4 regions of the Methylomusa anaerophila genome follow, and region 1 is predicted to be linked to each of the others. Evidence: riboswitches for the same ligand, from Rfam matches in the RefSeq annotation. Region 1 holds a riboswitch; each other region holds the start of a gene.
What was found. A riboswitch is a leader RNA that binds a small molecule or an ion and turns the genes downstream of it on or off. The one in region 1 is predicted to bind cyclic di-GMP.
Positions count from the first base shown of each region.

Region 2: it holds a riboswitch for cyclic di-GMP, as region 1 does, so the genes downstream of both, MAMMFC1_RS15490 (sigma-70 RNA polymerase sigma factor region 4 domain-containing protein) here and MAMMFC1_RS06955 (methyl-accepting chemotaxis protein) in region 1, are expected to answer to the same signal.
Region 3: it holds a riboswitch for cyclic di-GMP, as region 1 does, so the genes downstream of both, MAMMFC1_RS04040 (methyl-accepting chemotaxis protein) here and MAMMFC1_RS06955 (methyl-accepting chemotaxis protein) in region 1, are expected to answer to the same signal.
Region 4: it holds a riboswitch for cyclic di-GMP, as region 1 does, so the genes downstream of both, MAMMFC1_RS22455 (methyl-accepting chemotaxis protein) here and MAMMFC1_RS06955 (methyl-accepting chemotaxis protein) in region 1, are expected to answer to the same signal.

Region 1 is NZ_AP018449.1:1,583,578-1,587,513, forward strand. It holds gene MAMMFC1_RS06950 (DHA2 family efflux MFS transporter permease subunit) at 1-1,387, shown strand, start outside; gene MAMMFC1_RS21385 (hypothetical protein) at 1,427-1,564, shown strand; cyclic di-GMP riboswitch class I at 1,685-1,772, shown strand; gene MAMMFC1_RS06955 (methyl-accepting chemotaxis protein) at 1,931-3,936, shown strand, end outside.
Region 2 is NZ_AP018449.1:3,410,871-3,414,806, reverse strand. It holds gene MAMMFC1_RS15500 (resolvase) at 1-11, opposite strand, end outside; gene MAMMFC1_RS21570 (hypothetical protein) at 40-198, opposite strand; gene MAMMFC1_RS15495 (hypothetical protein) at 206-442, opposite strand; gene MAMMFC1_RS15490 (sigma-70 RNA polymerase sigma factor region 4 domain-containing protein) at 557-1,012, opposite strand; cyclic di-GMP riboswitch class I at 1,397-1,490, opposite strand; gene MAMMFC1_RS22725 (AbrB/MazE/SpoVT family DNA-binding domain-containing protein) at 1,860-2,102, opposite strand; gene MAMMFC1_RS15480 (hypothetical protein) at 2,175-2,441, opposite strand; gene MAMMFC1_RS15475 (hypothetical protein) at 2,710-2,919, opposite strand; gene MAMMFC1_RS15470 (helix-turn-helix domain-containing protein) at 3,079-3,426, shown strand; gene MAMMFC1_RS15465 (helix-turn-helix domain-containing protein) at 3,494-3,823, opposite strand.
Region 3 is NZ_AP018449.1:902,614-906,549, forward strand. It holds gene MAMMFC1_RS04040 (methyl-accepting chemotaxis protein) at 60-2,036, opposite strand; cyclic di-GMP riboswitch class I at 2,119-2,219, opposite strand; gene MAMMFC1_RS04045 (saccharopine dehydrogenase family protein) at 2,398-3,657, opposite strand; gene nspC (carboxynorspermidine decarboxylase) at 3,707-3,936, opposite strand, start outside.
Region 4 is NZ_AP018449.1:3,572,365-3,576,300, forward strand. It holds gene MAMMFC1_RS16100 (flavodoxin family protein) at 1-50, shown strand, start outside; gene MAMMFC1_RS16105 (FMN-binding protein) at 641-1,099, shown strand; cyclic di-GMP riboswitch class I at 1,588-1,680, shown strand; gene MAMMFC1_RS22455 (methyl-accepting chemotaxis protein) at 1,938-3,923, shown strand.

The DNA.
Region 1 (3,936 bases):
TTTCTGCGACAGGTTCGGCACGAGGCGGATGTACCTGTTCAGCCTGACCGTGTTTACTGGCGGCTCGGCATTGTGCGGTATGGCCTGGAGCAACGACAGCATGGTCCTTTTCCGCGTCATCCAAGCTATCGGCGGCGGCCTCGTTTATCCTGTGACCATGACAATCGTTTATCATAATTTTCCGTGCGAGGAGCGCTATCAGGCTATGAGCATCTGGGGCCTGTCGGCAATGGTTGCGCCGGCAATCGGTCCGGCTTTGAGCGGCTATCTCGTCGAGTACTGGGACTGGCGAGTGATTTTTGCCATCAATGTCCCGGTAGGTTTTATAGGTTATCTGCTGGCCGCGTTGATCCTGCGGGAAAGCGTATTGAACCGCAACGGCAAGTTTGACGCCGGCGGCTTTATCACGTCGTCCCTGGGGCTGCTGTGCCTGCTGCTGGCGCTCAACAAGGGGGCGGAAGAAGGCTGGACGTCGCCCTATATTATTGCTCTATTATATGTTTCCTTTGCCAGTCTGGCGTTATTTGTCGCTATTGAGCTTAAGTCTGAGAACCCGCTTCTTGACTTGACAGTGTTTACGAAATGGAATTTTACCTGCAGTTCCTGCGTTTTGTTCATCGGGACTGCCGGCCTGTACGGCGGTCTTTTCCTGGTGCCGCTGTTTATGGAGAATATCCGCGGCTATACGGCGATGCAGACCGGCGTCTTGCTGTTGCCGGCGGCCTTGGTTTCCGGCCTGATGATGCCCGTAGCAATCAGGATCGCCCGCAGAGTCGGCCCCAAACCGGTGGTAATTGCCGGTATAGTCATCCTGGGAATGGCTTCCCTGCCTTTTGTACACCTAAATATGGATACCGGCTACTACACCATACTTTTCGTCATGATGTTGAGGGGAGCGGGGCTGGGATTATTTCTGATGACCGCCACCACACTGGGGATGAACGCCCTTCCTCTGGCTAAAATGAGCCGGGCGACAGCGATGAAAAGCATGATCCGCCAAATTGCCGGATCATTCGGTATCGCCTTATTATCGACAGTGATCCAGCATCGTCAGGCATATCATCTGGCCCACATCGCGGAATACATGAATGCCGCCTCCTTGCCCATGAAGCAAACACTAGCGAATTGCCAAGACCTGTTTTTTAAGGTGGGGGGATCGCCCGGTGCGGCAAAACACATGCTGACCTACAGCGACAGCCTGTACGCCCGGGCTGGCTTCGCCCCGGGAATCATCCAGGCCAAGGCTTTGGCTCTGCTTAGTTCCGCCGTACAAAAGCAGGCGGCAATCTTCGCCTTTAATGACGCTTTTGCCGTTTTGGCGTTGATTTGTTTTTGCGGTATAATTCCCGCATGGTTGCTGCGAAGTCGGCAAAAAAGCAAAAATTAGTTGCAAACAATCGGCGCGCTGTCAGCACGTCAATACGAGTTGAAACAAATCAGATTAATTGCTTCTGCTTCCCTGGGAAGCGGTGCAATCCCTACCATTACTACCATCACTACCATCGCCGGAAACATTGAGTGGATCAGCGAAGTACGAGGCGAGCGGATAGAAGAACTTTGTTAAAAACCGTTATAGTATGTTAAGTTTCCGGGAAACTCATTGACGAGTTTACAGTAAGAGGCTTATACTAAGTTTAGACGACAATATAATCCAATAATCGACATTGATATGGCGTTCCTATATCATATTTTATGGCAAACTCGTTGAAAAACGAGGACGCAAAGCCGTGGGTCTAAGGGCGGGTGCTTCCTATGACTGCCTGGTTGCTCTTGTGAAAATTATTACAAGATGCTTAACCGGGTTTTTTATTGTCCTTATTTATTTATGGATATCTCGTACTGCCAAAAATTCAGTCACAGATATCTTGAAAAATAACTGCTGCCGGCTTAGCAAAGTCAACAAATTTACTGGACGGGAGATGGTTGGTCTATGAAAATCACTAGCATGAAAACGAGGTTGCTCATCATCTTATTGCCCTTTTTTATTCTATCTTTTGGAGCATTGGTCGGGATTAGCTACTATCTTTCTCTGCAGGCTCTAAGTCAGAGCGTTGATGAAACGGCGGCAGCGATGGGGTCGGATTATGCTTCCCGTATTTCCGGGCAGGTTTACAGTGCCAAAGTTCAGCTGGAATCGTTTGCCGGCATCAAAAGAATATACAATCCTTCTGACAGGCAGGCACTAAAGGAAGCTTTGTCTGAATGCGTTTCACGGCTTGATATTCTAGAGAATATAACTTATATAGCACCAGACGGCATAGCGCTGAGACCTGACGGCAGCACGGTAAATCTTGGAGATCGGGAATATTTCAAACAAGTAATCACAACAAAAAAACCGGCTGTTTCAGATGCTCTGATGAACAGGACAACCGGAAAAGCAGGAATAAATGTTGCTGTTCCGGTTCTTTATGAGGGGAAATTAACCGGTGTACTGACCGGTTCCATTTCGATAGAAAAGATGCATAACCTGGTCAAAGAAGCAAAATTTAAAGAAACCGGCTATGCTTTAGTACTGGATTCCAATGGCGTTGTCATCGTTCATCCGCGCTTTCCCGAGATGCAGGGTAAGCTCAATTTCAGCCAAAAGGAGATCAACCCTGAATTAAAGCTACAACGATCCGAACTTGACGACCGTCTGGTAAAGCTGGTTCAAGAAGCTGCTTCAGGTAAGACTGTGCGCGGCAAATATCAATTTGTTGACGGCATCGATAGAATCGGGACCATTGTCTCTATCAATCTGTTAGGCGGCCAGCGCTGGTTTATGATGGTAACAGCTCCGGAAGCCGAAGCAATCCATGAATTAAGCGCATTAAAACAGTCCCTGCTTGGGGGTGCATTCGTGTGTATTTTGCTGGCTGGCGTCTTCATTTTCATTATAAGCAAACGTATCGCGACTCCTATCACGTTGATTCGAAACGAATGCATGCAGTTGGCACAAGGTGATCTGCGGGAACGACCACTCAATATTTCTTCCTACGATGAGATCGGGCAATTAACTAGAGATTTCAAAGAAATGCGAAACAACTTGTATACACTTGTTTCAAAAGTATTGTCCCAATCCGAACAGTTGGCAGCATCCAGTGAAGAGTTAACCGCAAGCGCCCATCAATCCGCAGATGCGTCCAGTCAGATCGCCAGTTCCGTTGCCGAAATCGCCAGCGGGTCGGAGCAACAGGTAGCAGCCACCGGCCAGGTTGTAAAAGTGGCACAAGAACTGTCGGCAAGAACCGGGCAAATTTCCCTTGCTGCGCAAGAAGTGTCTTCGATTGCCCTTTCTACAGTACAATCGGCGGAACAAGGCCGTCAGGCAGTAGACCGGACTGAGGAACAAATGAATGGAATCGGTAAAGAATCGATTGCCCTTGAATCTGCCATTGTAGATTTAAGCAAAGGCTCTAGAGAAATCAGTGAAATTGTCACCTTGATTTCCACTATTTCCAATCAGACCAACTTGCTTGCCCTTAATGCCGCTATTGAAGCGGCACGAGCAGGTGAGGCGGGCCGTGGATTTGCGGTTGTGGCTGAGGAAGTCCGTAAGCTAGCGGAAGAATCGAATCAGGCTACGCAAAAGATTGGCACTCTTATACAGCAAAATCAGATCAATATGGACCGTGCTGTTGCCGCGTCCCAAACCGGGGCTGCAGGTATCAAATCAGGTATTCTTATGGTTCATAGCACGGGAGAAACGTTTAAGAATATCGTCGAAGCAATTCTCAAATTATCTGGAGAAATCAAAGATATCGCTGCAGCTATAAACCAGATGGCGGAAGGCAATCAATCTTTGTTTACCGCTATCCGCGAAATTGAGACTGTGGGTAAGACATCGGCGGCCCAATCCCAGACAATCTCCGGCGCGACCGAGGAGCAAACCGCGGCTATGCAGGAAATCGCAACTTCAAGTCAAAGTCTAGCTCAAATGGCAACGGAATTAACGCA
Region 2 (3,936 bases), 1.8 Mb from region 1:
TTGTTGCTCATAACATTACCTCCTTGTTGGTGTTTAATCTTACAAGGACGCGGCAGGATGGGAAAAGAGCAATAAAAATCCTGCCGCGTAGTTTCTAAGATCAAACGATCTCTTGTTCTTCATTTGGCTGCTTCTATTTGACACTACTACCCGAAGCCAGGGCGGCAGCATAAACGGCTTGTGGTCAGCAAGCCTCATAGGGATTTCACCTCTCCGTGGTTCTCACCGAGCCGCCCCCATTGCGATGTCTGTGGCTGGGCGGAAGTAGCATTGTCACTGTCCGTTTCATGGCGAAACAGTCTACCACAGACTGTTTTATAACCGGGCCTTGCCGCTCGTCGCCTTCGATGCCATCGGTTCGACGGATGTCTGTCACCCATCCGCAGGTAGTCTTGGCGCTCCCGTCAATGTCGCTGCCGCTCATCACGGCCGGACAGATCATGTATTTATGCTGTCGGATATGAAATTTTCAAGGAGCGAAAGAGGGATAGAAAAAACCCCCTCACTTATTTGGCCGTTGAGTGAGAGGGTTCAGAACTAAAATTTTGAATTTTTTTTAAATATCTATGCCCATCATTTTTCTGAGCTTTTCAAGGATTTTTTCCTGGCGCTTGCCAACGCCACGTTGCGTAATGCCAATCAATTCCCCATAGCCTTGCTGGGTTCCCCCATTGAAAAAGATATAGGTAATTAAAGCTTGATCTTCCTTTGAAAGATGCTTTATGCAAGACTTCATATCAGCAATCAGAGTGTCTTTGATTGCGCGATCTTCCACGCCTTCGCTTTGATCTGAAAACTGGTAATTCTGTTCTTCAAGCCTATCGAGGGAATCTTCGCGGCTTGGAATGTATGTAACCGTTGCTTTTTCATAATCAATGTTGCATCTTTCCGTTTTCAGATCATATCTACTGTACTTGATTTTCCGATCAGATCGCTCCAGCACCTCATAGATTTCTTCTTTTACGCCAGGGTATAGCTTCCTATAATTAGTTCGTTTCTTGCCTTCTTCCATAAGGCTTGTCCTCCATTTCGTGATTTTTGAAATCCGGAAATGAAGAACAAGCGGAGGGGAACGGCATCTTATAGAGACTAATGCTTTATTTAAAAAACAGAAAAAGCCCGCAAAATGCCAATAGCAAATTACGGGCCATTCAATGTCCCAATCACTTGTTAACTGATTAATGTATTTAGTGTTGAAATTGCCGTGAAAAATTTCTTTATTTCGGGCCTCTTAGCAATGTCCTTTTTGAAATTCCCATTTTGTACCCCTTTCACAATGGGCAAATATAAAAGACATGCCGGCATAAAAGCCCTATTCATAGTCATTGAAGCTATGAATTGCGCAAAAATTATAACCCTGCCTAAAAGGGCAGGGTTATAGTATAGTTGTAATCAGTTCGGTAACCAGGCAATCATAGTGCTGCTGTCAGCAGTACCTTAGACCCTTGGCTTTGCGTCGCTGTCTTTTAACAGGTTTGCCCTTATCGCTTTATTTGTTTTTTTGTAAATTTCAGACTTAAAAAATTATCTCCTTTCTTTTAAAAGCAACAATAAAATAGCGATTACAACGAAATTCTGGCCGCTATATTAATTTTACAATATATGTAATAGTAAATTTTGTAAAATATGGTCGATATTTATTGTTCATAAAAATTTAATTTATAGAATATGTCAACCTAGACACTGCCATTGCAAGGTAAGTTTAGCCGCAGGCGAATTTATTTCATCCCCCAGCTGCTATCTTTACTGCTATTGATATAATAGTTTTATTGTCTTGGGATTAGCCAATGGACATATTTCCAAAAAAATAACCGGATGCGTTTTTCGCACCCGGTTACTGAAGTATTAAATAATTAGAATTAGGTATTGTTTATGGTGTTTTTGCAGCTTAAGCAAACACATTTATCCATAACAAGGGTAAGACTAGATGTCGCTCTGCAAAAAACACAGCGGTCTATTGACTTGTGTAAAATTATATTACCGCGCTCATCAGTACATATGTCAAGTGAATCACCGGATTCAATGCTGAGATTCGTCCTTAACTCAATCGGCAGAACAATTCTGCCAAGTTCGTCAACTTTTCTTTTCGTAACCGCTAGCATAATCGTAACTCCTTAATTAATTTTGATTACTCATTTTTCTTGGTAGGAATGATATGCCCTACGAAATTTTTGTTAATTATGCCTACATAAAGCTTCGCCTTTCATATTAAAGCATGGAAGAATTTGATCGTTTTTTGCTAGTTCAATATATTTATTAGTCAACCTTGAAATGCTGTTGCAATGACGATCCACTCGTTTGCTCAGCCTCAGTATCTTGTCAGAAGTATACGGCGGCCCTTTCTCAAGCAGATGATTTCCTTTTTTTCTGCCTCTCATAATAAAGCCCCAATGCCATTCAATCCTGACAGCCAACATCTTCATCCTAAGTTTTTTATACATCTACATCACTCCTGTTACTAATTCTAATAGGGTTAATGTAACTCTATCAGTATTAGTGTAACACATAGAATACGTCGATATGTGTCGAAGCCTGGATACATTATGAAAAATAGTAAATTATTATCTGGTCTTTATTTTTTATCTTGTCTATGGTTATAAATGGTTATTCCGACAAGCAGTATAACCATTATTGCAAGCAGTACGAGAAAATACGCGGGACTAGGCATTTCTCCATGTTCATTGTAGTAGTCAAATATAAAGCTCACACTTATCGCTCCTTGCCACTTTTATTTAAATGAATAATATCCCTTTTGGAGATATTTTCACCCTGTTTGCACTGTCTTTGTCTGAACCTCTCTATTTCCTGTTTTTCTCTATGTTTTTTTATTAAATGCACTATACCTGTTATGGCAAGTATGCCAGTTAAGACAGCCAAGGCTATCAGGTTGTCTCTTGGATTGTTTGAAATCCACATCACCTAATCTTCCTCCTTTGGAAAAAATACACATTTCCAAGTATAGACAAATTTCGTGTTTGTGTCAAGGTATATTAGTCACAATATAAATAAATATGACTAATATACCCTTGCCATTATCACCGCCACCATATAAGTTTCTATATAATAGGTGGTGATAGAATGAATGATATTTCAAAAATTGTAGGTGACAGAATAAGAATTTTGAGATCTGAAAAAGGGCTGAGTCAGGAGGAACTTGCAGATAAAGCAGGCATAGACCCTTCTCATCTGGGCAGGTTAGAAAGAGGAGAAAGGAATCCTTCTTTAATCAGTTTGGATAAAATTATCAAGGCGCTGGGATTAACTTTCGAGGATCTGTTTAAATACATACAGCCATCTAACATGGAAACGGACAGTACCACAATGTCCCTGATAATAAACAAACTTAATACCTTAAGCCTTGATGATCAAAAGCTGATATTAAATGTTATTGATACGATGTTTCAGCTAATGAAGCATAAAGCCTAGCAGCTAAAAACTGTTAGGCTTATTTTTCTGTGGCTGTATCAAGTTCTGTGCATCATTCTGAAAATAGTTATCGCGACGTTGCCTCTTTGATGAGTGCTTCTACAACAGAAAGAATTCTTCGCTGTTCATCCTGCGGCAGATTGCTGATTGCTTCGGATAACTTTGATGCTTTGATTTTATAGCCCGCATTGATCACATCCATTAATATTTCATCCGCTGATACATCCAGGCCATTTATGATATCAATTAAAGTGTCCACACTTGGAGTTTTTACACCGCGCTCAATAGCTGATAAATAATTAGGAGTCAGCTTAACAATTTCTGCAAATGATTCCTGTGTATATCCTTTTGCTTCTCTATATTGTTGAATCCTCTTGCCGATAGCCTTATCTTTCATAGCACTTACCTCCGAATAACTCTATTTGCGTTACATTAACACTATAAGTAACAGTATATTATGCGGACACTAAATCCAACAGTTTCCATGTGAGTTAGTATAACGCCAACGGC
Region 3 (3,936 bases), 680 kb from region 1:
CACCTTATTGACTAATATTTACCACATAATATTATCGTCCTCCGCCATTCAAGCACCCCCTATACCCTGAACTTGCTGACGGCTTGGGTCAATTCTCCGGCCATCCTTGCCAGCGCCTGGCTCGACGAGGCGATTTCCTCCATCGTCGCGGACTGTTCCTCGCTCGCCGCCGAGACTGTCTGCGACTGGCCGGCAGTACTTTTGCTGATGGCGTCGACCTCCCGCACCGATGTAACAATCTGCTGACTGCCGCTGGCCATCTGCTGGATGACTGCCGATATTTCCCTCATCTGGGCCGATACTTCATTGATTGACCCGTAGATTGCCTGAAAGGCTTTCCCGGCGTCATTGACAACTTCCGCCCCGATACGGACTTCTCTGGTCCCGCCGTTCATAGCTACCACCGCGCTGTCGGTGTCTCCCTGAATTTCTGCGATCAGTTCGGCAATTTTTTTTGCTGCATCCTGAGACTGCTCAGCCAGCTTACGCACTTCCTCGGCTACCACCGCAAAGCCGCGCCCCTGCTCACCGGCCCGCGCCGCCTCGATAGCAGCGTTTAAGGCCAGGAGGTTGGTTTGTCCGGCGATACCTGAGATGGTATTAACGATCTGTCCGATTTCCTGGGACCGCTCGCTCAGCTTGGTCACCACTTGGGCCGACTGGGTGACGGTTTCCTCAATATGGCCCATCTGAGTGATGGCTTTTTGCACAACGTTGCTGCCCTCCTTGGCCGCTTCGGCCGACTTGGCCGAAGTGTTGGCCACCGTGTTGGCATTGGCTGCGATTTGCTGGATGCCTGCCGACATCTGGCCAACGACGGCGGAAGTGTTGTCTACTGCTTTTAGTTGGTTTTCTGCTCCTGTGGCTACTTCTCCGATAACCTGAGCGATCTGGTTGGCCGCCTGGGCCGATTGCTCAGCGCTGGCTGTAAGTTCTTCGCTCGACGCTGCGACCTGGTCAGTAGCAGCGCTAACTTGTTTAATCAGGCCGTGCAAATTGCCTCGCATCCGCACAAGCGAATCGGCCAGTTGGCCAATCTCATCTTGGGAATAGATGATCATACGCCCGCGGTCTCTCAGATCGCCGTTGGCGATCCCTTCGCTGTAGGCCACCATCGTACGGATCGGAATAACCATGCGCCGGGCGTACCAAGCAATAACAATCGCTGCCAGTAACAGCACGGCCGCCGCGGTAATCAATGATACCCAGGTTAATGCGGAAACGGCATCTGTTACCTCCGCTTTAGGCACAGTGACTCCCAATGACCAACTGACACCCGGCACCGGTGCATAAGCGTAATATCTATCTATTCCCATAGCCGTCATTATGGCAGTGCCCTTTTCCCCTGTCACCATTCGTGCAGCCATTGCCTTACGGCCAGGATCGGCATTGGGATCGGTCAAAAAATTGCTCTTCATTGCCACATTCGGGTCGGGATGGATTATTGCCAAGCCGTCCTTTTGGCAGACATATACGTAACCGGTCTGACCAATCTTTATGTCCAAAACTCTTTTGCTAAGCTCATCCATATCAATTGGTCCAAGCAATACACCTACGACTTTATCGCCAGCTTTAACAGGAATCGCGATTACTATTGTTAAATGACCCGTCGCCTTTGACGCAACCGGATCAGAAATAAAGATTTGACCGCTCATGGCCGGTTTAAAATAAGGCCTGTCTGCTACATTCACCTTGAAGCCGGTTTCATTTACGGAATCACCGTTCTGATCGGCAAAAACAAGCGAGTCATATTCTTTATTATTGTTTTTAGCCGCAACAAGAATTGGCACCACAGAATCAAGGCTGCCGTTACTAAGAATGGGATTAGATGCGAGCATCTTTAACTCCATCTTGTGAGCCTCTAGCCAATCGCCTATCGCTATAGCTGATCCAACCGCTTGTTGCTGCATATCGGCAGTCACTTTTTCACTGATAATTTCCCGCGCTTTCCAGTAATTTAGTCCACCTAAAGCCCCTAGCGCCACCAGAAAGATGACCAGGATGGTGACCGTCAGTTTCATCTGGATGCTTTTCAACCGAATCACTCCAATCTTTTTAGTCTCCGCTAGTTAGTTCACCATTCGGTCATTAAAAATAGAGACCCATTAAGGTCGCTTTAAATGCAACCTGGCTGTCATAGGCTCCCACGCCCGTAGACCCATGGCTTTGCGTCCTTGACGTAGTAAATCCTTATTGCCCAATATTTACCGTATAGTATTATCGTAATGTAATCGTCTTTTCTTAAATTTTCCACTATAGCAATCTCCTGAAATCGTGACAAAAACTCAAAAAAGTAGGGAAGCATAAAACAACCACATGATTTACACTCGTAAAGTTTAAAAAAGCAAACCTCCTGTGAATAACCAATCGGTATCCACAGGAGGTTTTTGTCTATAGTCAGACAGACTCTAATGACTCAATGACCGGCGGGGTAAAGGGTGCAGGTGTTTCAATAATTTCAGTAGGCAGCCCCATTGTATTCAGCAGTTCAATAAAAGGCGTTGGATCCAGTTCTTCCACATTCACCATATGTTTTACATCCCAGTCGCCGCGGGCGGCCAAAATAGCTGCCGCCACCGGTGGTACCCCGGCCGTATAGCTTATGGCCTGGGACTCCACTTCCCGGTAGCACTCGGCATGATCGCAAATATTATAGATAAAGATTTCCCGCTGTTCATGGCCTTTGGTACCCCGGATAAAATTGCCGATACAGGTTTTGCCGGTATAGCCGGGAGCCAGTGAGGACGGGTCAGGCAACAGAGCCTTCAGCACCTTCAGCGGCACAACTTCGCGGCCGTCGTCCAATTTTACCGGTTTTTCCGAGGTAAGCCCGATGTTGGTTAAAACGGAAAACACATTCAGATAATGATCGCCAAAGCCCATCCAGAACCGAATGGAATTAGCGTCAATGTTCTTGGAAAGAGAATGCAGTTCATCATGTCCGTTCAGGTACACCGGAAGTCTCCCCACCACGGGAAAGTCGTAGTCCATTCTTACGGAGTGAACCTTTTGCAGTACCCATTTCCGGTTAATCCAGGTCCATACTTTCCTAAATTCCCGGAAATTAATCTCCGGGTCGAAGTTGGTGGCGAAGTACTTGCCGTGGCTGCCAGCGTTGACATCCAGTATATCAATGGTGTCAATGGTATCGAAATAGTCTTTTTGCGCCAACGCGCACCAGGCATTGACCACACCGGGATCAAAGCCGATACCTAAAATTGCGGTAATCCCCTTTTCCCGGCAACGCTCTTTGCGTTTCCACTCATAATTGGCATACCAGGGCGGGTTTTCACAAACCTTGTCCGGTTCTTCATGGATGGCTGTATCCATATACACTGCGCCGGTTTCAATACAGGCCTCCAAAACCGACATGTTAACATAGGCCTGGCCCACATTGATGACAATTTCCGACTCAGTGTCTTTGATTAAATGAATCAAAGACGAGATATCCAGAGCATTCACTTCCCGCGAATACAATTTTTTGGACGAATCCCGCAAGTGGTTTTTGCGCAATACGCTTTCGATGATGGCATCGCATTTTTGCCGGGTACGGGAAGCGATGCAGATATCACCCAACACATCATTGTACATTGCACATTTATGGGCAACTACATGGGCCACGCCGCCGGCGCCGATAATTAAAACGTTTTTCCGCATTTTTCTCTCTTTTTCTCCTCTCCTTTGCTTGTGTGCGCTTGTAAAAAAATCATGATAGGTTATTCATGAAATCCGCATAACTAAATTTGCGCCTGACTTCAATAGTACCGTCCAGTCTGCGCACGGCGACGGCCGGCATCTGCAGTCCGTTAAACCAATTCTTCTTTACCATGGTATAGCCGGCTGCATCGGCAAACCGGATTTCACTGCCGATTTCCAGCTTATCTTTAAAATGAAATGTGCCAAAAACGTCTCCCGCGAGGCAAGATCGTCCGGCGA
Region 4 (3,936 bases), 2.0 Mb from region 1:
TTAAAGCCGATGTTCCATTCCCGGAGCGGGAAGAAACCATATTATATTGACCAATTTTATTCGGTAAAAAAGCATTGTTCCTTAACTTGTTAAAGGACAAATTGCCAAATTTTATTTGTTTGATTTGCGGACTAATCCCGAACTTAAAGAATATAAGAGCAGCCAAGCCATGGATCAAATACTTACAAAGCCTTGTTTGGACTGCAAGTTGCCGCCAACCGAAGTGAGCGCGTTTGGAGACAGAACACGACATGTTAACACAAAATTATTCTTAACTTAATAAATCGTGGAAGGAGATTTATCTACCTGGAACAAAATAATCTACTTGGAGAATTTTATACAATGATAAGTTCCAGGGGAGGACTCAATTGCAGGATTTTTTTGTCCAAAACATGTATCTCGTATTCTTTGTCTAAAAGCATGGCAAGCGGAAAGAAGGATGAGAAGCGATATTGACGCGAAAATGATTATGGCGATCTTTTCGGCGCTGGTGGCCTGTAGAAACACACAAGGATGAAATCAGGATCGGGTCCACGCTTGATCGAATATCTGGCCGAATTTACAATGAAGGGGCTTTCTGGATTGCTCTGCCGAAACGCCGAAAACCGTAGAAGATTAAGAATGAACAAGGAGTGAAATAATGAGCAACGACACTAAACCAAAGCGGAAAATTAAGATGTGGGTCGTACTATTGATTATTTTCGGGGTTCTGATTGTCGGGGCGGCCGGAGGATTCCTCGCCGACGCACCCGGCAGGCACGAAATTCAGGAGCTTGTGATTCAGGATGTGGATTTCAAAAAACTGCGTGATGGTACTTATGAGGGAGCGTATACGGGGACAAAAAGCCATTCCAGAGATACGCAGGTTGAGGTAACGATATCCGGCGGCGGGATAACCGCTGTAAAAATATTAAAGGGGGCCTTGGACAAGACAGGAAAGCCCGCCGAATTGACAGGAGGGTTAAGCATAGAGGATTTGTTTGGCAATGTTATTGAAGCGAAAACGCTTCAAGTAGACACTATCAGCGGAGCGACGCTTACATCCAAGGCACATCTGAAAGCATTAGAGAACGCACTGAAGCAAGCGCAAGGAAAATAGGGGAAATAAATGAATCTTATATAGGAGACACGGGGACAAATAAGGGCGCACATCCTGTACCGGCTGCTGCGCCCCTGTTCTTTTATTATAGTCACATAGGATGTCTCCTAAATTGCTCGGGATTCTTAAAACTTTTTTCTGGGAGTTGATATTTCATTTTGAAGAAAGCAGGCAAGTGGCAAGTCGCGGCGGGCCGGATTGCCGAAAATACACGCAAAAAAATCGAAGCGGATACAGGTAAGCCTGTTATTACAAAAAAGAACACTCGGTGAAAATTTCTGTAATTGCAGTAATAGCGGAAACAGCTACCATTAGTGAACTGGCAAAAATGATGCGTATTGATCGTACTACTTTGAACCGTAATATGAAGCCAGCAGTTAGAGGATGGAAGTTAATCTGAAATTTTTTTTAAATATAAATTATTATTTAATAATCGTTAAAGAGGATTTTTGTGGTAAATGTCGAACTATATAAATTAATGTAGAATGTAGAAAAATAGGCAAACTTATCCGAAAGCTAAGGGCGCAAAGCCATGGGTCTAAGGGACGAACTAAGGAGCCTATGATTGCCAGGTTGCGATTGAGCGCATTCAGTCACAACTGGCATTTTTAATTGTTCTTTGGAGAAGTCTTGGGGGGAGCGGATGAAGACGTTTATTTGCCTTGATTATGGATAGTGGTTTTTCGTCGGTTTTACAGAGTAGCCCTGCGGAAAATGCAGTGGCAAAGTCAAAGAAATTCTTCGTTGCGAGGAGGAGAGAAGACCCAAATAATCCGATACCTAAATCTATTTTATTTTTCGTTTAACGCAATAAACGAATTTTTTTTAGGAGGTTTTTATGGGCATTCTAAAATCGCGACTGACTATCCTTATTACCGCCGTTATCGTGATAAGCTTGTTACTTGTTGGCTGCTTAAGTTATATTAATCAACGAGATATTATCTTGGGGGATGAAAAAGAAGTTTTCCAAAAGATAGAGCTTAGTGTTAACCAAAGCATTGCGGAATATCTGCTCCGGTCGTCTTCCGTCGCGTCTTCCATTGCCTATAATCCAGAGGTGGCGCGATTATTAAGTTCTCAGGACCGGGATGGGTTGTTTCAGCTAATGAACCCGATATATATAAAGTTAAAAGAACAGGGCTTGGAGCAGATGCAATTTCATTTATCCCCAGCCAATTCCTTTCTCAGGGTTAACGCACCTGATAAGTTTGGGGACGACCTATCCGGTTTCAGACAAACAGTTGTGGAAGCTAACAAATCGCTTAAGCCGGTAGTCGGCATTGAGGCCGGAGTCACTGGATGGGGTTTTCGGGCCGTTATACCGATTTACTATAATAATGTGCACGCCGGTAGTGTTGAAACGGGTATGAACTTTGACACTCAATTTCTGGAAAAGCAGTTAAAAACGAAATACCCAGGGGAGTATTACCTTTATGCTCTAAACCCCGATGGGTCGGGTAAATTGCTCGCTGCGACTAACCAAGACGATACGTTAGCATTGCCCGTTGGTATTGTACAGAAAATAGTATCCAGCGGGACAATGTCTTATGGCTATAGTGATAACAATGACAAGGCATATGTCGTTGTTCCGGTTAAAGACTATTCCGGCCAGATCAAGGCATTTATAAAAGTAGTTTTAGACCGACAGGAAACACTCAGCCAGTTAAGAAAAAATATGCTGATTACCAGCGTCCTAAGCGTGGGTGTTTTGCTTATTGCCGTGCTATTGATTCTCTTTGTGATGAAACGACAGCTAGTACGGCCAATACAACTGCTATTAGAAAAAATGGAGATAGTGGCAAACGGTGATTTGAGCATTGGCTTCGACCAAAATAAGCGGGGTGACGTTGGGCGTTTGGAAGGTGCAATAAGCAATACGTTATACCACCTTCGCGCCCTGATTGGCCATATACAGCAGGCGGCAACTCAACTTGCTTCTTCCAGTGAGGAATTAACCGCCAGCGCCGATCAGTCAGCCCAGGCTGCTAACCAAGTGGCTACCGTTATTGGCGAAGTGGCGAGTGGGGCGGAAAGACAACTTGAAGCGGTGGATGCGGCCGCCGCAGTCGTTGGGCAGATGTCGGCCAACATCCAGCAGATCGCTGCCAACGCCAACGATGTTGCCAGCGCATCAGCCCAATCCGCTGAAACCGCGCAAGATGGCAGCAAAACTGTTGAGAATGTTATCAAGCAGATGGAAAATATAAAAAATGCCGTTACCCGTTCTTCTGAGGTAGTCACGAAGTTAGGTGAACAGTCTAAGGAAATCGGACAGATAGTTGATACGATTTCCGGTTTAGCCAGTCAGACGAACCTACTGGCCCTCAATGCCGCTATCGAGGCGGCACGGGCTGGCGAACAGGGCAGAGGGTTTGCTGTGGTGGCAGAAGAAGTTCGAAAATTAGCCGAACAGTCGCAAGACGCAGCTAAGCAAATCGGTGACTTGATTGCTATCATACAGCAAGACACAGACAACGCTGTGATTGCGATGAATGAGGGGACAAAGGAGGTTCATATCGGGTCGCAAGTTGTGGTTGATGCCGGTCACGCCTTTAAAGAAATTTTTAAATCGATCAATGCGGTGTCAACTCAGACAAGGGAGATTTCTGCAGCTATTCAGCAAATGGCTAGCGGCAGTCAGCAAATTGTGAATTCCGTTCGGGATATAGATGCCATCAGCAAAGAAACAACTAGTGAAGCTCAAACGGTGTCCGCTGCTACCGAAGAACAGTCAGCGGCCATGGAGGAAATCGCGGCATCCAGCCAGGCCCTCGCAAAAATGACTGAGGACCTAATGCAAGCTGTCAGGAAGTTTAAAATATAAGATATAAGATAAA